DNA from 4 places in the Microbacterium immunditiarum genome. Region 2 is predicted to be linked to each of the others. Evidence: predicted binding sites of a transcription regulator. Region 2 holds the regulator's gene; each other region holds the start of a gene.
What was found. Region 2 encodes HrcA, which represses chaperone genes, less so after heat shock. Its sites were predicted from a motif close to TTNGCACTCGNNNNNNNCGAGTGCNAA; they were not measured.
Positions count from the first base shown of each region.

Region 1: a site for HrcA is predicted at 1,695-1,721, ahead of groL (chaperonin GroEL). Genes of this name have one in related genera too.
Region 3: a site for HrcA is predicted at 2,571-2,597, ahead of groES (co-chaperone GroES). Genes of this name have one in related genera too.
Region 4: a site for HrcA is predicted at 3,277-3,303, ahead of BJ991_RS05440 (Hsp20/alpha crystallin family protein). Genes of this name have one in related genera too.

Region 1 is NZ_JACCBV010000001.1:1,735,652-1,741,153, reverse strand. It holds gene groL (chaperonin GroEL) at 39-1,658, opposite strand; gene BJ991_RS08005 (cold-shock protein) at 1,813-2,019, opposite strand; gene BJ991_RS08000 (LytR C-terminal domain-containing protein) at 2,165-2,758, opposite strand; gene BJ991_RS07995 (DUF3263 domain-containing protein) at 2,837-3,109, opposite strand; gene BJ991_RS07990 (DUF2332 family protein) at 3,119-4,150, opposite strand; gene msrB (peptide-methionine (R)-S-oxide reductase MsrB) at 4,235-4,636, shown strand; gene BJ991_RS07980 (nitroreductase family protein) at 4,633-5,265, shown strand; gene BJ991_RS07975 (DMT family transporter) at 5,267-5,502, opposite strand, start outside.
Region 2 is NZ_JACCBV010000001.1:2,756,470-2,761,971, forward strand. It holds gene BJ991_RS12885 (16S rRNA (uracil(1498)-N(3))-methyltransferase) at 1-301, opposite strand, end outside; gene dnaJ (molecular chaperone DnaJ) at 307-1,422, opposite strand; gene hrcA (heat-inducible transcriptional repressor HrcA) at 1,473-2,525, opposite strand; gene hemW (radical SAM family heme chaperone HemW) at 2,606-3,829, opposite strand; gene BJ991_RS12905 (DUF1990 domain-containing protein) at 3,829-4,479, opposite strand; gene lepA (translation elongation factor 4) at 4,499-5,502, opposite strand, start outside.
Region 3 is NZ_JACCBV010000001.1:3,556,221-3,561,722, forward strand. It holds gene BJ991_RS16525 (heavy metal translocating P-type ATPase) at 1-646, shown strand, start outside; gene BJ991_RS16530 (metal-sensitive transcriptional regulator) at 643-990, shown strand; gene rarD (EamA family transporter RarD) at 1,018-1,911, opposite strand; gene groES (co-chaperone GroES) at 2,192-2,488, opposite strand; gene BJ991_RS16545 (class I SAM-dependent methyltransferase) at 2,625-3,833, shown strand; gene BJ991_RS16550 (HNH endonuclease signature motif containing protein) at 3,859-5,148, opposite strand; gene BJ991_RS16555 (hypothetical protein) at 5,222-5,502, opposite strand, start outside.
Region 4 is NZ_JACCBV010000001.1:1,223,141-1,228,642, forward strand. It holds gene BJ991_RS05410 (thermonuclease family protein) at 1-109, opposite strand, end outside; gene BJ991_RS05415 (hypothetical protein) at 278-481, shown strand; gene BJ991_RS05420 (aminotransferase class I/II-fold pyridoxal phosphate-dependent enzyme) at 562-1,755, shown strand; gene BJ991_RS05425 (thymidine kinase) at 1,765-2,352, opposite strand; gene BJ991_RS05430 (SDR family NAD(P)-dependent oxidoreductase) at 2,456-2,719, opposite strand; gene BJ991_RS05435 (methylmalonyl-CoA epimerase) at 2,864-3,229, shown strand; gene BJ991_RS05440 (Hsp20/alpha crystallin family protein) at 3,366-3,821, shown strand; gene BJ991_RS05445 (DUF2804 domain-containing protein) at 4,050-5,099, shown strand; gene BJ991_RS05450 (TetR/AcrR family transcriptional regulator) at 5,123-5,502, shown strand, end outside.

The DNA.
Region 1 (5,502 bases), 1.0 Mb from region 2:
GCATCCGCCTTGTCGTTCTTCGACTCAGCGAGGCTGGATCAGAAGTCCATGCCACCCGTCGGGTCGCCGGCGGGGGCAGCGGCCTTCTCGGGCTTGTCGGCGACGACGGCCTCGGTCGTGAGGAAGAGGCCGGCGATCGACGCGGCGTTCTGCAGCGCCGAGCGGGTCACCTTGGCGGGGTCGATGATGCCCTGCGCGAAGAGGTCGCCGTATTCGCCGGTCGCGGCGTTGAGGCCGTGACCCGCAGGCAGCTCCGAGACCTTGTTCGCGACGACGCCCGGCTCGAGACCGGCGTTCAGCGCGATCTGCTTGAGCGGAGCCTCGATGGCCACCTTGACGATGTTCGCGCCGGTCGCCTCGTCGCCCTCGAGCTCGAGGGTCGCGAATGCGGCCTTGCCCGCCTGGATGAGCGCGACGCCACCACCGGGGACGATGCCCTCCTCGACGGCCGCCTTCGCGTTGCGGACGGCGTCCTCGATGCGGTGCTTGCGCTCCTTGAGCTCGACCTCGGTCGCCGCACCCGCCTTGATGACGGCCACGCCGCCGGCGAGCTTGGCGAGGCGCTCCTGGAGCTTCTCGCGGTCGTAGTCGCTGTCGGTGTTGTCGATCTCGCGGCGGATCTGGGTCACGCGGCCCTCGATCTGGGCGGGCTCACCGGCACCCTCGACGATGGTCGTCTCGTCCTTGGTGATGATGACCTTGCGCGCACGGCCGAGCAGGTCGAGGGTGGCGTTCTCGAGCTTGAGACCGACCTCCTCGGTGATGACCTGGCCGCCCGTGAGGATCGCGATGTCCTGCAGCTGGGCCTTGCGGCGGTCGCCGAAGCCGGGCGCCTTGACGGCGGCCGACTTGAAGATGCCGCGGATCTTGTTGAGCACGAGCGTCGCGAGAGCCTCGCCCTCGACGTCCTCGGCGATGATGACGAGCTCCTTGCCGTCCTGGATCACCTTGTCGACGATCGGCAGAAGATCCTTGATGTTCGAGATCTTCTGGTTCGCGATCAGGATGTAGGGGTCCTCGAAGACCGCCTCCTGGCGCTCGGGGTCGGTGACGAAGTAGGGGTTGATGAAGCCCTTGTCGAAGCGCATGCCCTCGGTGAGCTCGAGCTCGGTGCCGAACGTCTGCGACTCCTCGACGGTGACGACGCCCTCCTTGCCGACCTTGTCGATCGCCTCGGCGATGAGCTCGCCGATGGTGGTGTCAGCGGCCGAGATCGACGCGGTGGCGGCGATCTCCTCCTTGGTCTCGACCTCCTTGGCCGACGCGAGCAGCTCGTCGGAGAGAGCCTTGACGGCCTTCTCGATGCCGCGCTTGAGGCCGATCGGGTCGGCGCCCGCGGCCACGTTGCGCAGGCCTTCCTTCACGAGTGCCTGGGCGAGGACGGTGGCCGTCGTCGTGCCGTCACCGGCGACGTCGTCGGTCTTCTTCGCGACCTCCTTGACCAGCTCGGCGCCGATCTTCTCGTACGGGTCGTCGAGCTCGATCTCCTTCGCGATCGAAACGCCGTCGTTCGTGATCGTGGGGGCGCCCCACTTCTTCTCGAGCACGACGTTGCGACCACGGGGGCCCAGGGTCACCTTGACGGCGTCGGCCAGCGTGTTCAGGCCTCGCTCGAGGCCGCGACGTGCCTCTTCGTCGAAAGCGATGATCTTTGCCATGTCTGTGTCGTCCCTCCCGGACGTTGGCTTACGGTCTTAGCACTCGACAAACGCGAGTGCTAACCCATTCTGGCACTCGCCCATGGGGAGTGCAAGCCGCGCTCAAGCGCCCCGGCATGCGACGACGCGGGGCGAGGGGGACGAGCGGATGCCGCTACCCGGTGACCACGCGGACCGACTCGGCCTGAGGGCCCTTCTGGCCCGAGCCGAGGGTGAACTCGACCGTCTGCCCTTCCTCGAGGACGCGGTACCCCGCCATGTCGATGCTCGAGTAGTGGACGAAGACGTCCTGGCCGTCGGCGACCGTGATGAAGCCGTATCCCTTCTCAGCGTTGAACCATTTGACGGTGCCCTGGGCCATGCGAATCTCCTGTGGTGCGGGTGGAACGTGGGGCCCATCGTAGGTTCGGAGGTCGCCTGCGCACCGGCCCGAGGGCAGGAGTTGACACGGATGCCCCCAACTCTTCACACGCCGGTAACACAGAGCCCCGGTGACGGGCTCGCGGTCAGGACGCGGGTGTCTCGGGCGGTGCGACGCGATCGAGCCCGAGCACCACGACGAGCTGCTTGGTCTGGCTCTCGTCGTCGGGGGTGTTGGGGTCGTCCGGCGGCTGATAGGTCGCGTCCATCGCGACGCGCGCGCCGCCGATGACGTCGGCGAGGCCGGCCGCGGCGGCCTCATCGGCCGGGAAGGCGTAGTAGACGGTCGTCTCGGGGAAGTCGTCCGCCCCGGCCTCGCCCGCGGTGACGGCGTCGGCTGCCCAGCCGGCAGCGACGATCTCGTCCTTGGTGCGCGTCGCCAGCCCGGACTCGGGCGTCGCGTTGAGCACGAGCACCGAGAACGACGTGTCGACGACGGGCGTCACGACAGGGGTCGGCTCGACGGTCGGCTCGGGCTCGGGCGCGAGCACGATGCGCCCCTGCGCGACGAGGGTGCCGAAGATGCCGACGGTCATCAGCACCGCCGTGGCCAGCAGCGCCCACAGCAGCACGACCCAGCCCCGCATGCGCGGGTTCTCGGCGCGGTGAGCGCCGACGCGGCCGGTCGACTCCTCGGGAAGGTCGTCGAAGCGATCCCGGGGATAGGTCGTTTTCGGCACCCCACGATGGTACCCGGCGTCGCCTGGGGCATCCGTCTCAACGCGGCCGAACGACACCCGGCCGCGCGCGCGTGCTTCCTACTTTGATCCCGGGGTGGTCCCCGCGATCACTCGCTTGCGCTCGTCGGCGGCTTCGCCGCGCCCCCGATCACGCATGCGGCGAAGGCGCTTCACGAGCATCGGGTCGTACGCCTGCGCTTCGGCCGTGTCGATCAGGCGCCCCAGCAGCTGGTAGTAGCGCGCCGGCGAGATGCCGAGGTCTTCGCGGATCGCCTCCTCCTTCGCGCCGACGTGCCGGCGCCACTCGCCCTCGAAGTCGAGGATGGCGCGTTCGCGGTCGGTGAGGGGCACATGCCCACGCTAAGTCGACGACCGCCCCGCGACGGGGCGCCACGCCACGGATGCCCCGAGCGGATCGACCGACGCGAGCGGAACGCCGTCCAGCGCGAGCACGAACGCGTCCCACACCCCCGGATCGATGGGAGATCCGCCGGGTCGCACGATCGCGGCGAGGTCGGCGTGGAGCGCGGGAGGGTCGATCGTGATCCACCGCGCGCCGAGGGCATCGATCGCCCGCGCGAGGCGCACGCGCCCCGCCCGCGGGATGTGCGGGAGGACTCCGGGCGTGGTCACGACGAGGGTGGCATCGCGCGGAGCGGGTGCCGCCAGCGAGGCGATCACCCCCTCGGCGGTCGCGTCCGCGCGCACGAGGAGCGGCGGGTCGGCCGCGACGATGTCGAGCGCGGCCTCGATGCGCTCGATGCGCCCTTCCTCGCCGGGCCAGACGAGCGTCGTGAGGAACCGCCTGTCGTCGGGGTCGCCCGCACCGAGCGGGTCGAGGTCGACGCCCGCGCGCCACACGATCTCGGGGAGCCGCAGGGGCGGCATCCGGTCGTCGTCCGCCGTCAGGTCGCTCGACAGCACGACCGTCGACGGCCCGTCCGCGGGGTCGAGCGCCGTCACACCGCCGGGGCCGCGATAGCGATACGAGTAGTGGTCGGGGTACAGGCACAGGCCCGCGCTCGCACCGACCTCGATCAGCGCGATCGGCCCGTCGACGAGGCTCAGCGCGGGAAGCAGCGCCGCGCACCGCAGCGGCTCGTTCGTCTGGAGGCTGCGCCGAGTGCACTCGGCCACGACCGCATCGGCATGCGCGACGAGCCACTCCGCCCATGCGGCGAAGTCGGCTTCGGGCGCACCGAGAAGGCGCGTGACGGCGAACACGAGCGGGGCTTGCCTGCGATCGGCCGGGATGCGGGCGATGATCGCGCGCACGGCGTCGTGACGCACCACCCCGCGAGCCCACTCCTCGTACAGGGCCGAACGGCCGCGGGCGTCGTCGGCGAAGCGCGCGTAGCGATCGGCCACGTCGGCCGCTGCATCCGCTGTCACTCCCCCATTCTGGGCGAGAACGCAGGTGCACCCGGGTCCCGGCGGCCGTGCGTCGGGTTGAATGGAGGAGATCGAGGAGGAGTCATGGGTTACGCGGTGGAGAAGTCCGACGAGCGGTGGCGCGAGGAGTTGACGCCCGAGCAGTTCGCGGTGCTGCGGGAGGCGGCGACCGAGCGCCCGTGGACGGGCGAGCTGCTGGACGAGAGCCGGGCCGGCCTCTACACGTGCGCCGCGTGCGGCGCCGAGCTCTTCAAGAGCGGGACGAAGTTCGACTCGCACTGCGGGTGGCCGAGCTTCTACGAATCGGTGCGCCCCGAGGCGGTCGAGCTCATCGAGGACCGCAGCCACGGCATGGTCCGCACCGAGGTCCGCTGCGCGAGCTGCGGGTCGCACCTGGGGCACGTGTTCCCGGACGGCTTCGGCACCCCCACGGGCGACCGGTACTGCATGAACTCGATCGCGCTCGACTTCGTCCCCGAGACATGACCGGATCCGGATCCGCGCTCGAGGCGGTGCGCTCGCGCCGGTCCTGGTCGAAGGTGACGGATGCCGCGCCCACCCGCGCCGAGCTGCTGACGCTCGTCTCGGCGGCGGGTCGCGTCGCCGACCACTCGTCGCTGCGCCCGTGGCGGCTCATCGAGCTGCGGGGCGCCGACCGCGAGCGCCTTGGTCGCGCGATCAACAAGGCGACCGGCGACAAGGGCTCGTCGTCGAAGCCCCTGCGCGCACCGCTGCTCATCGCCGTCGTCGCGAGCTACAGGAAGAGCGACAAGGTTCCGCGGTGGGAGCAGGAGGCGGTCGCCTCGGGCGTCGCGCACATGCTGAGCCTGCTGCTGGACGAGGCCGGCTACGGCGTCATCTGGCGCACCGGCCACTACACGCGCTCGAAGGCCGTCGCCAAGGCACACGGCCTGAAGAAGAACGAGGAGCTGCTGGGCTGGCTCTACGTCGGCGGGAAGCTCCCGCGCGCCCGGCTCGGACGGCGCAAGGCCGTCGACGCCCGCAAGCACCTCTCGCGCATGCCCGCCGGCAAGAAGGCGAAGAAGGGCGAGAATCGCGACGCGAGCGAAGCGGATGCCGCGGCATCCGACACCTCGACGCAGGCGCCGCTCTGACTCACACTCTCCGGCGCCGCCGCCACGGCGCCGCCGCGACGACCACCGACAGCAGCGCGACCGCGACCATCGCGACCTCTTGCAGGAGGCCGGGGCTGCCGAGCGCCGGCCATACGGCGTCGAGCGCGACCGACGTCACGAGCTGCCCGGCGACGACCGCGAGGCCGAACAGCAACACGCCCGTGTGAGGCACGAGCGCCGCCGACAGGAAGATGTAGAGCACGCCGATCGGACCGC
Region 2 (5,502 bases):
CGGTCGCCGCCTGCACCGCGAGCTCGTCGCGGTCGCCCTTCGCGAGAGCCTGCACGAGCACCACCCGCGGCGCCGGCGCCGGGACATCCGTCCGCCCGTCGATCCGCACGACGACCTCGCGCGGTGCGACCGACTCGCACGTTCCGGTGAGCCACGCGCCCTGACCGTCGCCGACCGTCACCTCCTCGCCGACGCGCACGCGGCGGACGCTCGCGGCGTGGTGCGCCTCGGCTCCCGTGAGCACGACGGTCTCGCCCGGGCGCGCGAGCACCTGCTCATCGAGGAGGAAGTGCAGCGGCATCCGTGTCAGCCGTTCCGGAAGCGGTCGCGCAGCTTCGCGAACAGTCCCTGCTGGAAATGCGCGAGCCGTGGGGCCGGGGGCTTCGTCTTCTTCGCGAACTCCTCGATGAGGGTGCGCGATCGCCCGTCGACGCGCGTGGGCGTCACGACGTGCACGCCGATGCGGAGGTCACCGCGCTGCGTGCCGCGCAGAGGCGTGATGCCGCGGCTGCGGACCGTGATCACGTCGCCGGACTGGACGCCGGGGCGCAGCTCGAGGTCGACCGGGCCGTCCAGCGACTCGATCGTGGTGGTCGTGCCCAGGATCGCGTCGGGCATCGACACCTCGAGCGTCGCGAGCAGGTCGTCGCCGTCGCGGCTGAACACCTCGTCGGGGGCGACCGTGACCTCGATGTAGAGGTCGCCGTTGGGGCCGCCACCGGGGCCGACCTCGCCCGAGCCGGGAAGCTGAAGGCGCAGCCCCGTCTCGACGCCGGCCGGGATGTCGATCGACACCGTGCGGCGCGCGCGCACGCGGCCCTGACCCTGGCACGTGACGCACGGGTACGGGATCGTCGTGCCGTAGCCCTGGCACACCGTGCACGGCTGGCTCGTGACCACGTTGCCGAGGAGGCTCCGCACCTGCCGCTGCACGTAGCCCGCACCGTGGCAGATGTCGCACGTGACGGGCCCCGTGCCCGGCTGGCAGCAGGAGCCCTGACACGTCTCGCACAGCACGGCCGTGTCGACCTCGATGTCGCGGTGCACGCCGAAGACGACGTCCTTGAGGTCGAGCGTGACGCGCACGAGGGCGTCCTGCCCGCGCTCGCGCCGGGACCGCGGCCGCGCCGCGCGCGTGCCGCCCGCCGCCCCGAAGAAGGTCTCGAAGATGTCGCTGAACCCGCCGAACCCGTTCGCGCCGCCGAACGGCGAGTCGCCGCCCATGTCGTAGCGGCGCCGCTGCTCGGGATCGCTCAGCACGTCGTACGCGTGGGTGACGAGCTTGAACCGCTCGGACGCCTCCTCGCCGGGGTTCACATCGGGGTGCAGCTCGCGCGCAAGCCGGCGGTACGCCTTCTTGATCTCCTCCTGGCTGGCGTCTCGTGAGACGCCGAGGACCTCGTAGTGGTCGTGGTCAGCCACATTCGCCTTCCCGCCCGCGTTCCGCGGGATCGATCGTCACGGATGCCTCGTCAGCGCGAGTTCTCGTCGTGGAGCATCCGGGTGAGGTAGCGCGCGACGGCTCGCACCGCCGCGAGGTTCGTGGGGTAGTCCATGCGCGTCGGACCCATGACGCCCACGCGGGCGAGCGAGCCCGTCGCATCGTAATCGCTGGCGACGACAGACGCCTCGGCCAGTCCGAACGGCTCGTTCTCGCGCCCGATGCTCGCCGAGAGTCCCTGGTCGTCGGCGTGCATCTCGCTCACGAGGCGCAGGAGCGTGACCTGCTCCTCGATCGCCTCGAGCAGCGGATAGATGCTGCCGCGGAAGTCCGACTCGCGCCGAGCGAGGTTCGCCGCGCCGGCGAGCACGAGACGGTCCTGCCGGAACTCTTCGAGCTCTTCGGACACGACCCGCAGGAGCTCGACCGTCGCGTCGTCGATGGCGGCCGGCTTCGCCGACGCGGGGGCGGCGGATGCCTCGGCCAGCCGCTCGTCGACGAGGTGGGCGCCGTCGCGCACCGACCTGCCGACGATCACCGACGAGACCGCCGCGCGCAGGCGCTGCACCTCGTCTTCGGAGTACTCGCCGCGGACGTTCGCGAGGCGCTGCGACACCCGGCCGGTGTCGGTCACGATGATCACGAGCATGCGGCCGCCGCCGAGCTGGACGAGCTCGACATGCGAGACGCTCGCACGCGAGAAGGAGGGGTACTGGACGATCGCGACCTGGCCCGTCAGGCGCGTGAGCGCGCGGACCGTTTGGACGAGCAGGTCGTCGAGGTCGCCGGCATCTTCGAGGAACGCCATGATCGCCGAGCGCTGGGCGGACGTCAGCGGGCGCAGCTCCGCGAGGTGGTCGACGAACACGCGGTAGCCCTTGTCGGTGGGCACGCGACCCGAGGACGTGTGCGGGGCGACGATCAACTCTTCGTCTTCGAGCTGGGCCATGTCGTTGCGGATGGTGGCCGCGGACACGCCGAAGGCATGCCGCTCGACGATGGACTTGCTGCCGACCGGCTCGTTCGTGTCGACGTAGTCCTGCACGATCGCCCGCAGGACCTGGAGGCCGCGTTCGCTGACCATTCACCCTCCCGCTTGGCACTCTGCTGTCGTGAGTGCCAATTCTAGCGGACGACCTGGGGCATCGACTGAGAAACGCGGGCTCACAGCCCCGGCGTCAGGGCGCGCACGACGGCGTCGGCGAGCAGGCGCCCGCGCAGCGTCAGCACGATGCGCCCGTGGAGCGCTTCCGCACCGTCGATGAGCCCGTCTGCGATGAGTCGGGCGACCGCGTGGCGCCCCTCCCCCAGCAGTTCCGAGACGGGGTAGCCCTCGCGGATGCGCGTCCCCAGCAGCACGCCCTCGAGGGCGCGGGCCGCCGCATCCGTCCTCTCCCGACCGGCCGCCGGGGTCTCGCCCGAGGCGAGGCGCTGTGCGTATGCGGCGGGATGCTTGACGTTCCAGAACCGCACGCCCGAGACGTGGCTGTGCGCTCCCGGTCCGAAGCCCCACCAGTCGTGACCGCGCCAGTACGCGAGGTTGTGGCGCGAGCGGTGCTCGGCGCCGCGCGCCCAGTTCGAGACCTCGTACCACTCGAAACCCGTCGCCCCCAGCAGCTCGTCGGCGAGCTCGTACATGTCGGCCTGCAGGTCGTCGTCGGGCGCGGGAACCTCGCCCCGGCGGATCTGGCGCTCGAGCTTCGTGCCCTCCTCGATGATGAGCGCGTACGCCGACACGTGGTCGGGTTCGAGAGTCAGCGCGGTCTCGACCGAGCTGCGCCAGTCCGCGAGCGATTCCCCGGGCGCGCCGTAGATGAGGTCCACGCTCACGTCGAGTCCCGCGCCACGGGCGGCGTCGACGGCCGTTCGCACGTTCGCCGGCTCGTGCGTGCGGTCGAGCGCGGCCAGCACATGCGGGACGGCCGACTGCATGCCGATCGAGAGCCGAGTGACGCCGGATGCCGCGAGCTCGGCTGCCGTGGCATCCGTGACCGTGTCGGGGTTCGCCTCGACAGTGACCTCGGCACCCGCCTCGATCCCGAAGGCGTCCCGCACGCCGGCGAGCATCCGCGCGAGGTCGCCGGGCGGCAGGAGCGTCGGCGTGCCGCCGCCGAAGAAGACAGTGGAGGCGGGACGCAGCGGGCCCTTCGCCGCGAGCACGTTGCGCGCGAGGGCGACCTCGCGCAGGAGCGTGTCGGCGTACTCGTCCTGCCGCGCGCCGCGCAGCTCGCTCGAGGTGTACGTGTTGAAGTCGCAGTATCCGCAGCGCACGCGGCAGAAAGGCACGTGCAGGTAGACGCTGAACGGCGTCGCGGGACCGATCGAGGTCTCGTCGGGGAGCGCGCCGTCCGCGGGGACCGCCTCTCCGATCGGCAGCGCGGCGCCCATCAGGCCGGAGTCGCGTACAGCGGCGAGATCGCGCGCAGGTACCGCGTGAACAGCTCGCGCCGGCGGCGCCGCACGAGCCGCGGGAACAGGCGGTACAGCATGCCGACGGGGCGGTCGAACGCCCGCACGGTGAACCACACCTCGTCGTTGTCGTGCCAGTCGAGCATGAACGACTCCTCGCCGCTGACGACGGAGTCGCCGACGGTGCCCAGGGCGAAGCCGACGCGGCGGGGCTCCTCGACGGCGAAGATCACGCGCAGCTCACCGCCCGCACGCATGCCGCGCACGCGCCCCTCGAGCTGGATCGTCATGCCGCCGCTCACGAACGGCGTGCCGTCGGCGTCGAAGCGCTGCTCGACCTCGAGCTTGCTCGGCGCGATCGGGTTGCCCTCGTTGTCGAAGCTCACGCCCGAGTACATCGGGCCTGATGCGGGGCGCACGTCCGCGAGCGTCAGACCCGCCCCGCGCAGCGCGGTCCACGACATGAGCGCCTCGCTCGCGGTGTGGAAACGGGACTCGCCGCTGCCGATGCGCCACGAGGACTCCGCCGGGATGCTGCGCTCCGGCGGGTACTGCATCAGATCCGGCGCCTGCGTCGCCCCGACGGCGGCGTAGTCGACGGTCTCGTCCTTGAACGTGCCCCGGCGCATGGATTCCAGCCTACTTCGCCTACTTGGCGCCCTTGCCCTCGACGTCGCCGGAGAGTGCCGCGATGAACGCCTCCTGGGGAACCTCGACCCGGCCGACCATTTTCATGCGCTTCTTGCCCTCTTTCTGCTTCTCGAGCAGCTTGCGCTTTCGGGTGATGTCGCCGCCGTAGCACTTCGCGAGGACGTCCTTGCGCATCGCGCGGATGTTCTCGCGCGCGATGATGCGCGCGCCGATCGCCGCCTGGATGGGAACCTCGAACTGCTGGCGAGGGATGAGCTTGCGCAGGCGCTCGGTCATCATCGTGCCGTAGGCGTACGCCTTGTCGCGGTGCACGATCGAGCTGAACGCGTCGACCTTGTCGCCCTGCAGCAGGATGTCGACCTTCACGAGGTCGGCCTCCTGCGAGCCGTTGGGCTCGTAGTCCAGGCTCGCGTAGCCCTGCGTGCGGCTCTTGAGCTGGTCGAAGAAGTCGAACACGATCTCGCCGAGCGGCATGTTGTAGCGCAGCTCGACACGGTCCTCACTCAGGTAGTCCATGCCGAGGAGCGCCCCGCGGCGGGACTGGCACAGCTCCATGACGGTGCCGACGTAGTCCTTCGGCGTGAGGATCGCCGCCTTGACCATGGGCTCCGACACCGACGCGACCTTGCCGTCGGGGTACTCGCTCGGGTTCGTGACCGTGATGTGCTCGCCGGTCTCGGTCGTCACCTCGTACACGACGCTCGGCGCGGTCGTGATGAGGTCGAGGTCGAACTCGCGTGACAGGCGCTCGGTGATGATCTCGAGGTGCAGCAGGCCGAGGAAGCCGCAGCGGAAGCCGAAGCCGAGCGCGACCGACGTCTCGGGCTCGTACTGCAGCGAGGCATCCGACAGCTTGAGCTTGTCGAGCGCCTCGCGAAGCTCCGCGTAGTCGCTGCCGTCGATCGGGTAGACCCCCGAGAACACCATCGGCTTCGGATCGGTATAGCCGGGAAGGGGCTCGGATGCGGGCTTGCGCTGGTTCGTGATGGTGTCGCCGACCT
Region 3 (5,502 bases), 800 kb from region 2:
GCGCGACGGCGCCGTCGTCGGCGCCCTGCGCCTCGACGACGAGATCCGCCCCGAGTCGCGCGAAGCCGTCGCGGCCCTCCACGCCGTCGGCGTCGAGGTCGTGATGATCACGGGCGACGCGGAGCCCGTCGCCCGCGCCGTCGCGGCAGAGCTCGGCATCCGTCGGTTCTTCGCCGGCGTGCGCCCCGAAGACAAGTCCGCAAAGGTCGCGGAGCTGCACGCCGAAGGCCGTCGCGTCGCGATGGTCGGCGACGGCGTCAACGACGCCCCTGCGCTCGCGGCCGCGGATGTCGGCATCGCGATCGGCGCGGGCACCGATGTCGCGATCGCATCCGCGGGCGTGATCCTTGCCGGTGACGACCCGCGAGCAGTGCTCTCGGTGATAGAACTGTCACGCGCGAGCTACCGCAAGATGAAGCAGAACCTGTGGTGGGCCGCGGGGTACAACCTCGTCTCAGTCCCTCTCGCCGCGGGCGTTTTCGCGCCGTTCGGATTCGTGTTGCCGATGTCGGTCGGCGCGATCCTCATGTCCCTCTCGACGATCGTCGTGGCCGTCAACGCGCAGCTGCTGCGGCGACTCGACATCGCCCCCGCCGCGAGCGCCTCCGCCGCGCTCGCGCGCCGCACCGAAGGAGCACCACGATGACCGACACCGCGATCGGCCCCGTCGACTTCGTCCCCGGCTCCGCCGGCGTTCCGTCCGAGCACAGCCACCACGGCTACATCAGCGACAAGGGCAAGTACCTCAACCGCCTCAAGCGCATCGAGGGACAGGCGCGCGGCATCCACAAGATGGTCGAGGACGAGAAGTACTGCATCGACATCCTCACCCAGATCAGCGCCCTGACGAGCGCGCTCGAAGCGGTCGCTCTCGGGCTCCTCGACGATCACCTGCGGCACTGCGTGGTCGACGCGGCGCAGGCCGGCGGCGAAGAGGCCGAGATCAAGCTCCGCGAGGCGAGCGAGGCCATCGCGCGGCTCGTGCGCTGATCCGACCGCTCCCGCACCGCTGGACGGTCAGGTGACCGCGCCGACGTCCGACGCGACGACCCGTGCGCGCCGCGCGTTGCGCAGCGAGTCCACGGTCAGCACGACGAGCGCGAGCCACACGAGGCCGAAGCCGATCCAGCGCTCCGTGGGCATCGGCTCGCCCAGCAGCCACGCACCCGTGATGAACTGCATGACCGGCGCGACGAACTGCATGAGCCCGAGCACCGTGAGCGGCGCGCGGCGTGCCCCCGCCGCGAAGAACAGCAGTGGGATGGCGGTCGCGGCGCCGGCGCACAGGAGCAGCAGCGTGTGCGCGAGGCTCACCTGACCCATCGTGATGCCGGTCGTCAACCCCACCGCGACGAGCTGCACGATGGCGATCGGAGTGAGCCACAGCGACTCCAACGTGAGTCCGCTCACGGCATCGACCGACGGCCCGATCTTCTTCTTCACGAGTCCGTAGATGCCGAAGCTGAAGGCGAGCGCGAGCGCGATCCACGGGAACGCGCGATAGCCGACGACGATGACGATGACAGCGACCGCGGCGATTCCGAGGGCGACCCACTGCGTGGCGGTCACGCGCTCGCGCAGCACGATGACGCCGAGGAGCACGGTCACGAGCGGATTGATGAAGTATCCGAGGCTCGTCTCGATCACGTGGCCCGTGAGCGTCGCGACGAGGAAGACCTGCCAGTTGATGTAGATGAGCCCGCCCGCGAGCACGGTGAGCCACACGAGTCTCGGCGTGCGGAGGATGCGCCACACGTTCGCCCAATTGCGGGTGACGGTCAGCAGGAGCGCGCAGAAGACGAGCGACAGGATGACCCGCCACGCGACGATCTCCCACGGCCCGGTCGGCGCGAGGATCAGGAAGTAGAGCGGCAGGAACCCCCACAGCAGGTATGCCGTGAACGCGTACATGCCGCCGAGGGTGCGTTCGCGAGCGGCGTGCGCATCCGCGGCCCGGACATCACGAGTCACCGATCCAGCCTAGAACCCGCCCACGGGCGTCGGGCCCGCCCAGCCCACCCGCCGAGATTGCACGTTCCGCGCCGCAAGGCCGGGAGAACCCGTCAAATGCGCAATCTCGGCACCGGGGGCACCGCCGCGCGAAGCGCGCGGGCGCGCGGGAACAGCGAAGAGGGTCGGATGCCGCGGCATCCGACCCTCTTCGCAGAACGCGCTCCGCGCGAGACGAGCGTCAGCGGACGACGACCGCCAGCACGTCGCGAGCCGACAGGACGAGGAAGTCGTCCGCGCCGAACTTCACCTCGGTTCCGCCGTACTTGCTGTAGATGACGCGGTCGCCGACGGCGACGTCGAGCGGGATGCGGTTGCCGTTGTCGTCGATGCGGCCGGGGCCCACCGCGACGACCTCGCCCTCCTGGGGCTTCTCCTTCGCGGTGTCGGGGATGACCAGACCGCTGGAGGTGGTCTGCTCGGCCTCGACCTGCTTGATGACGATGCGGTCCTCGAGCGGCTTGATGGAAACCGACACGGGTCTACCTCTGCTTTCCTTTGAGACTCAAGACTCGTTAGCACCCTCACATCGAGAGTGCTAACAGCAGTCTATGGATGCGCTGGCACTCATGCAACGTGAGTGCCAACCCGCGGGCGCGCCGTAGGCTGGCCGGATGGATGTCGCCGAGCTCACCGCACTGCTGACTCCCGAGGGTCTGCGGCTGCTCGACAGCCTCGACCCGATCGACTCGACGGCGGATGTCGCGGCCGCCGTCACCCGCCTGCGCAAGGACGGACACTCCCCCGACCTCGTCTCGGCGGTCGTCGGCCAGGCGCGACTGCGTCAGCGCGCCGAGGCGAAGTTCGGCGAGTTCGCGCAGCGGATGCTCTTCACCCGTGCGGGGCTCGAGCAGGCGACGCGGCTCGTGGTCGCGGCGAAGCATGCGGGACGCTTCCGCGACGCGGGCGTCGAGACGGTGGCCGACCTCGGATGCGGCATCGGCGGCGACGCGCTGGGCTTCGCCGCTCTCGGGCTGCACGTCGAGGCCGTGGACGCCGACGAGATCACCGCCGCGATCGCCGCGTACAACCTCGCGCCCTTCGGCGACCAGGTCTCGGTGCGGCACGGCCGCGCCGAGGACGCGGACCTCGCCGGCGTCGACGCCGTGTGGCTCGACCCCGCGCGCCGCACGGCCGGGCACAAGGAGACGTCGCGTACGCGCCCGGAGGACTGGTCGCCCTCGCTCGACTGGGCGCTCGACCTCGCCTCGCGCATCCCGACCGGCATCAAGCTCGGACCGGCCATCGACCGCGACCTCATCCCGGATGACGTCGAGGCCCAGTGGGTGAGCGCCGACGGGTCGACGATCGAGCTCGTCCTGTGGTCGGGAACGCTCGCACGAGAAGGCGTGCGGCGTGCAGCGCTGGTGATCCGCGACGACACCGCGCACGAGCTCACGGCCGCGGCGGATGCCCCGGACGAGCCCGTCCGCGCGCTCGGCGCGTACCTGCACGAGCCCGACGGGGCGGTGATCCGCGCGCGCCTCATCGGAGAGGTCGCCCGGTCGCTCGACGCCGGCATGCTCGACGAGCACATCGCGTACCTGACCTCGGATGCCGCGCTCACGAGTCCCTTCGTCTCGACGTTCCGCGTGGTCGACGAGCTGCCCACTGCGACGAAGGAGCTCTCTCGCGCGCTGCGCGACCGCGGCGTCGGACGCCTCGAGATCAAGAAGCGCGGCGTCGACATCGATCCGGCCGCCTACCGCACGGCGCTCAAGCTCCGGGGGCCGGAGGAGGCGACGCTCTTCGTCACGCGCGTGGGCTCCCGCCGGCGCGCGATCCTCGCCGAGCGTGTGCGGCGCCCGGCATCCGCCGCCTGAGAGTGATCCAGGCCCGGGGCCCGATTCAGAAGGGTGCGGTGGCGGTGTCGGTGGGTCGGAACACCGGCACCCGCCGTTCCGGTTGCACCACGTAGGTGCGACCCGCGGGCGAGGTCCACTCGAGGGCTCCCCCGCTGTCGGGGACTTGTCTGACCCGCCAGCCACCGCGATGCTTCACGGTGTGATGCCCTTTGCACAGTGGGGCGAGGTTGTCGAGCGAGGTCTCCCCGCCGTGTTCCCACGCGATGGTGTGATCGATCTCGCACCGGGAGGCGGGGATGCCGCATCCGGGTGCCATGCACCGGTCCGCCCGCCACCTGACCAGCTTCCGCAGCATCGGCGGCGGACGATATTGCGACCGGCCCACCGAGAGCACCATGCCCGTTTCGGGGTGGGTGAGCACCCGCATCCACCCGTCCGCACCCCCACACAACTCCCGGGCCTTCTCCAGCGGGATCGGCCCCCCCTCCACGACCGCGGGTGCCAACCCCGCCGCGGCACGATCAGCGTCCGTGTCCGCCAGGAGGGTGAGAGCCGGCACCGTCACCGCGACCGTCGCGCGGATGCCGCGCGCCTCCACCGGGTGCAGGGTCGTGTCCCCCTCGATGAGCAGATCGGCCAGCACATCCGCACGGAGCTGGCCGATGGTCCGCGTCTCTTCAATGGCGGCAGCATCCTCGCCCGGGGCCTTGATCGCTTTCGCGATCGCGGTGACCCGCCCGTAGATCGCGTGCGCCTCCACCGCGGGAAGGTACGCGCTCAGCCACGCCATCCCGTCATCCGCGTGCTCCACCACCACCCGCCGCCTGCCCACCGCCACCTCATGCCGCTGCGCCAGGGTCACCGACCGGTGCATCTCGATCAGCTTCCGCAGCGCCCGCCGGAACACCCCCACCGGGTACTCCTCCGCAAGCGCGACCGCCTCCACAGCGAGCGCGTCCCGCACCGCCGGTTCGCACTCGTCGAGCCGGTCCACCAAGTACTCCGCGTGCGCGACCGTCATCCGCGCCCGACTCAACGACTCCCACGCGCCCGGGTAACGGTGCACCAACGCCTCCGCCCGCCGGATCAGGTCCCCCGCGGCGCGCTCGGTGACCCGCATCCCCGCCGCCAACTCCAACCGGATCCTCCGCTCCACCACCCCGGTCAACCCCCGCCCATCCCGGGCCGCATCTTCCAGCGCCTCACGGCGCGCCTCATCGACCCGGTAGGACTGCTCCGCGGCGAACATCGTCACCATGTCACCGGCGACGCGGACACACTCCATCGCCTCCGAGATCGGAGCAGACGAGTCGCCGTCGGCGGCGCCGGGCATGCGTCTACTTTAGAACATCCGTACGACACTCCCGTCACGCCGAACAGCATCTGTGGAGAACTTCGGCGACGGCTCAGCCGATGAGCCCGGCTTCCCACGCGGCGTAGATGAGCCACCCCGCGCTGTAGAGCACCGACAGGGTTCCGAGCGCGATCGCCCACGCCGCGACGGCGCTGCTCTCGAGCGGACGGCGCAGCGCGACGATGCCGAGCACGGTGCCGATGATCCCGATCAGGAACGCCCACCCGACCACGAGCGAGGCCGCGAGGCCGATGACGGATGTCGCGAGCGCCCACGGCGCGAGTGCACGCGGAGGGGGCGCCGGGGTCGGCGCCCATTCGGCATCGGCGGGGA
Region 4 (5,502 bases), 1.5 Mb from region 2:
CCTTCGAGGGCCCGCCGGCATCGACGTGCGCCTGCGGCACACACGCCGACAGCGCCACGGCCGTCGAAACGGCCACGACGAACGACACCAGGATCTGTCGGACTCGCACTCTCACCCCACGCCCACGGGCCCGCCGACACCACACCGTCGACAGCCATCCCATTCTCGCCCGAGCCGGCGGCAGGTCGATTCACAGAGAACCGACCACGGGACGTTCGGCCCCTCCTCGCACCTCGCCGCGCCGCACGATGAGGGAGATCGAGCCTCAGGAGGGGTCATGGCCGCAGACAGTCGCAGCGTCAGGGTCGTGGAGTCGAGCGGCCCGTGGGTCGTCTTCTTCCTGCTGGCTTATATAGGCGCCGCCATCTACTTCATCTCGAACTCGGACGGCTCGTTCTGGGGCGTGATCCTCGGGCTGCTGCAGGCCATGGTGTGGCCTGTGTACCTCGTGTACTTCGGACTCGACGCGCTGCTTCCCTGACCGATCGGGTCATTGACGCGCACCCCGTGCGACGCAATGCTGAACCAGCACATCCGGCACTGGGGAACGAGGTGGTTCTCGTGACGATCTCCGCACGCGCGAGTGAAGCGAAGTTCGCGGTCGACGTGGTGACGGCCTTCTTCGGCCGCATCGAGGCGATCGACGATGCGGATGCCATCGACCTGACGTTCGGCAATCCGCACGAGCTCGCGCTGCCGGGGCTCGTCTCCGCCATGCGCGAGCAGGTCGAGCCGCAGTCCGACGACTGGTTCGCGTACAAGACGAGCGAGCCCGAAGCGCAGGAGGTCGTGGCATCCGGTCTCTCCGCTGAACTCGGACTCGACTTCGAACCGGCCGACATCGCGATGACGCAGGGTGCGTTCGGGGCGATGTCGCTCGCGCTCGCGTTGCTCGCCGACGCCGGCGACGAGGTGATCATCCCGTTGCCCGGGTGGTTCTGCTACGAGCCGATGCTGCGCGTGGGCGACCTCACTCCTGTGCGGGCGCCGCTCGACCCCGAGACGTTCGACCTCGACGTCGAAGCGATCGCCCGCGCGATCACGCCGCGCACGCGGGTCGTCATCGTGAACTCGCCCGCCAACCCGACAGGGCGCGTCTATCCGAAGTCGTCATGGGACGCGCTCGCGGCCGTGCTCGAAGAAGCTTCCGCGAAGCACGGCCGCCGTATCTGGCTCATGTCGGACGAGCCCTACCGGCGCATCCGGTTCGACGGCATCGACTTCGCGAGCCCCGCCGGCTCGTACCCGTGGACCGTCATCGACTACAGCTACGGCAAAGTCCTCCTCGCCCCGGGCCAGCGGCTCGGATACCTCGCCCTGTCGCCACTCATCCCGGCCGCTGAGCGCGACGAGCTGCGCGAAGCGCTCATGCCCATCGGGCTCGCGATCGGGTGGGGCTTCCCCGACGCGATCATGCAGTACTCCGTGCCCGCGCTCGAGACCGTCTCGATCGACCTCGCCGAGTACACGCGCAAGCGCGACCGCCTCTACGCGGCATTGACGGATGCCTCGTTCGAGGTCACACGGCCCGAGGGCACCTTCTATCTGTGGGGCCGGGCACCCGGCGGTGACGCGGTCGCGTACTGCGATGCGCTCGCCGCCCGCGGCGTCTACATCATGCCCGGGACCCTCTTCGACCAGCCGCGCCACTTCCGCATCTCGCTCACGGGCACGATGGGCATGGTCGAGGCGGCGATCCCGCACCTCGTGGAGGTCGGCGCCGCGCTGCGGGACGGCGGTGTCCGCGCGAGCTGACCGTTCGCGTCAGCCCCGGGCCCTGCGCCCGGTGAAGTGGCGCCGGCAGCGCGCCTGGTACGACTCGATGCCGCCGACCTGCTCACGAGTGGGGACGTTCGGGTCGCCGGCGTCGTCCGGAGCGAGGCGCTGGTGGAACGCGGCATCCGCCCCGCACACCGTGCACACCGCGGTGAGCTTGACGACGTCCTCGGCGATCGCCATGAGCGACGGCAGCGGCTCGAACGGGCGTCCGTCGAACGTCACGCACAGGCCGGCGACGACCACCGTGAGCCCGTCGGCGACGAGCGCGTCGACCGCGGGCACGAGGTCGGCGCCGAAGAACTGCGCCTCGTCGATCGCCACCAGGTCGAGGTCGCCCTCGCGCGCATACGAAGACAGTTCTTCCACAGTCGACACCGCGCGCGACGGCACGCTGAGGCCCGAGTGCGAGCTGACCTGGCCGGCGCCTCGGCGATCGTCGAGGGCGTGGCTGATGACCTCGACCGCGAGTCCCGCGATCTGCGCCCGTCGGACCCTCCGCAGCAGCTCCTCGGACTTGCCGGCGAACATCGGACCGGTCACGACCTGCAGCCTGGGATCGGTGCGAGTGTGCATGGCGCCACCCTACGGCGGGGTCGCGACGTGGGTGCATCGGGGTAGGAAACGCGCCCGAGGGAGGACGGCCGACGCGGCATCCGTCCTACCTCCGCATCATCTCCTACGCTCGTGCCAGCCGACCACCCGCATCGCGCGTCAGCGCGGCATCCGGATCGATCCCGTCGAGCGCCGCCTGGACGTCGTCTTCGCTCGTGACGTCGCCTGCCACCAGCCGCACGCCGTCGTGCGGCTCGGCCTTCTCGACGCCCTGCGGCAGGTCGAGGGCGATGACGGATGCCCCGCGCTCGGCCAGGCTCGCGGCGGTCGCGGCTCCGAGGCCCGAGGCGCCGCCGGTGACGAGGGCAGTCGTGCCGTCGATTCTCATGTGCCTCCTCCGTTGCAGATGGCGTCAACGCTACCGATCGTTCAGGGCCGCATCCCCCGTGCTCATCGTGAGCTCAACCCGTGAGGAGTGGCGATCGCGCTCGGGCACGCCTCTGACAGGCGGGGCCCGTGTCACACTGACCTCGTGAGACTCGTTCAGATCGCCCAGCACGCCGACGACCTCGATCGGGCGGCCGAGTTCTACACCGTGCTGCTCGACCGCACTCCGACGGCGAGGTTCGACCCGCCCGGACTCCTCTTCTTCGACCTCGACGGCGTGCGGCTGCTGCTCGACCGAAGCGCGCCGTCGTCGCTCATCTACCTGCACGTCGAGAACGTGCACGAGGCGATCGAGCGCCTCGACGGGCTGGCCGAGGTCGTCGAGAAGCCGCACGTCATCTTCACGCACGAGGACGACACGCTCGGCCCGGCGGGGCACGAGGAGTGGCAGGCGTTCGTGCGCGATTCCGAGGGGAACCTCGTGGGGCTCGTCGCCTTCCAGCGACGCTGAGCGGCGGCCCCATCCCGCTTGTTCGCTGTGGGCGAACGATCATCTCGTTAGCACTCTCTGGGGCCGAGTGCTAACCTGGTGTCAGTTGAGTCGAGTCGACTCAACTCGGACCCTCAGAGAAGAGAAGGAGACCCCGATGGCGACATACGATCCGTTCCGCGACCTCGACCGGCTGGCGTCGAGCCTCTTCGAGACCGCACGCGGGCCGAGGCGCATGCCCATGGACCTCTACCGCGACGGGGATCACTATGTGCTGACCGCCGATCTGCCGGGGATCGACCCCGGTTCGGTCGACATCGACGTCGACGGTCAGCTGCTGACGATCCGCGCCGAGCGCACACTCCCCTCCGGCGAGGGCGTCAAGTGGATCACGCGCGAGCGTGAGGCGGCGAGCTTCGTGCGCCAGCTCAACCTCGGCCAGGGCATCGACACCGATCGCATCTCGGCCGGCTACAGCAACGGCGTGCTGAGCGTCACGATTCCGGTGAGCGAGCAGGCGAAGCCGCGCAAGATCCCGGTCTCGACCGAAGATGCCCCGCACACGATCGAAGCTCACGAGAGCAGCGAGACCCCACAGCCGATCGAGCAGTAGCCTCGCATCACCACACGCCCCGGGCCCCGCCCGGGGCGTTTCGTGTGTTCGGGCGCGCGTACCCGGGCGAAGCGTGAAAGCGCCGGGCGGAAACGGGGATCGGGCGTCTGGGAGACGTCGCGGAGGCCGATTCAGCCCGGCGCTTTCACCACCGGCGCGCTTGTGCCTGGCGGAGCGGGGTCGCCTAGGATCGACGGAGCCCGAACCGGAACGTCAGCAAGGAAGCCGATGACCGCCGATTCCACCGCGCCCGCGCGCACCTCGCCCACGACCGCGGCCTCCCGTCGTGAGCGAGAGCTCACCGCGCCGGTGTCGCTCACGCGCCCCAACGGGCGGCTCAACACCGACGCGATCGGGTGGGCGCGGCATCCGCTGGTCGACACCTCCGGGATCGGCCGCGGACTCGGCCGGAACAAGCGCTGGGAGTACTGGAACGTCATCACCCCGACGCACATCCTCGCCCTCACCGTCTCGTCGATCGACTACGCCGCGGTGCACGAGGTGTGGGTGCTCGACAGGGTGCGCGAGCGCACATGGTCCCGCAACGCGACGCTGCTGCCCGCGCGGGGCGTCGATCTCGCGCCGCGCCTCGAGGCGGGGCCGGCCAGGGCACGCGCCAAGGATCTCGAGATCGACATCGACGAAGTGGACGGCGGCACGCGCCTACGCGCTCGCATCCCGGGGGCGGAGTTCGACGTCGTCGCGGAGCAGCCGGACGGGCACGAGCGGCTCGCGGTCGTCGTGCCGTGGAGCGCGACGCGGTTCCAGTACACGGTGAAGGACGTCGCGCGCCCGGCGCGCGGGACGCTCACGCTCGACGGCGTGACGCGCGAGGTGCCGGCGGGGCAGTCCTGGGCAGTGCTCGACCACGGCCGCGGCCGCTGGCCCTACGACGTGAGGTGGAACTGGGGCGCCGGTTCGGGCGTCTCGAACGGGCGCGTGATCGGCGTGCAGGTCGGTGGGAGGTGGACCGACGGCACGGGGTCGACGGAGAACTCGATGCTTGTCGACGGGCGCCTGCACAAGATCCACCACGAGCTCGCGTGGGAGTACGACCTCGGCGACTGGCACCGCCCGTGGCGCATCACCGGCGGCGGCCTCGACGCGACGTTCACGCCGTTCTACAACAAGCAGTCGAGGACGAACCTCGGCGTGATCTCGGCGCGCACCGACCAGTGCTTCGGGCACTGGTCGGGCATGTTCCGCGTCGACGGGGGAGAGGTCGTCCACTTCGACGGAATCGCAGGCTGGGCGGAGGACGTGCACAACCGCTGGTGACGGTCCCGGCCTATGCTGACGCCATGCCGGAGTATGTCGTGCCGACCGCGAAGCGCCGTCGCGGGCGACCGCGCGGAGGGTCGTCCGACGCGCGCGACCGCATCCTCGCCGCCGCGGCGGAGGAGTTCGGCGACCTCGGCTACGACGGTGCGACGATGCGCGGGATCGCGGCGCGCGCGGGCGTCGACGCCGCGCTCGTGCACCACTACTTCGGCACGAAGGCGGACCTGCTCACCGAGATCGTCGACGCGCCGGTCCGGCCGGATGTCGACGTGCCCCGCCTTCTCGACGGGCCGCGCGACGACATCGGCGAGCGCATCGTGCGGTACGTGCTCGAGATGTGGGAGCGCCCCGACGTGCAGAAGCGCGGGGTCGCGCTCCTGCGCGCGACCCTCGGCAATCG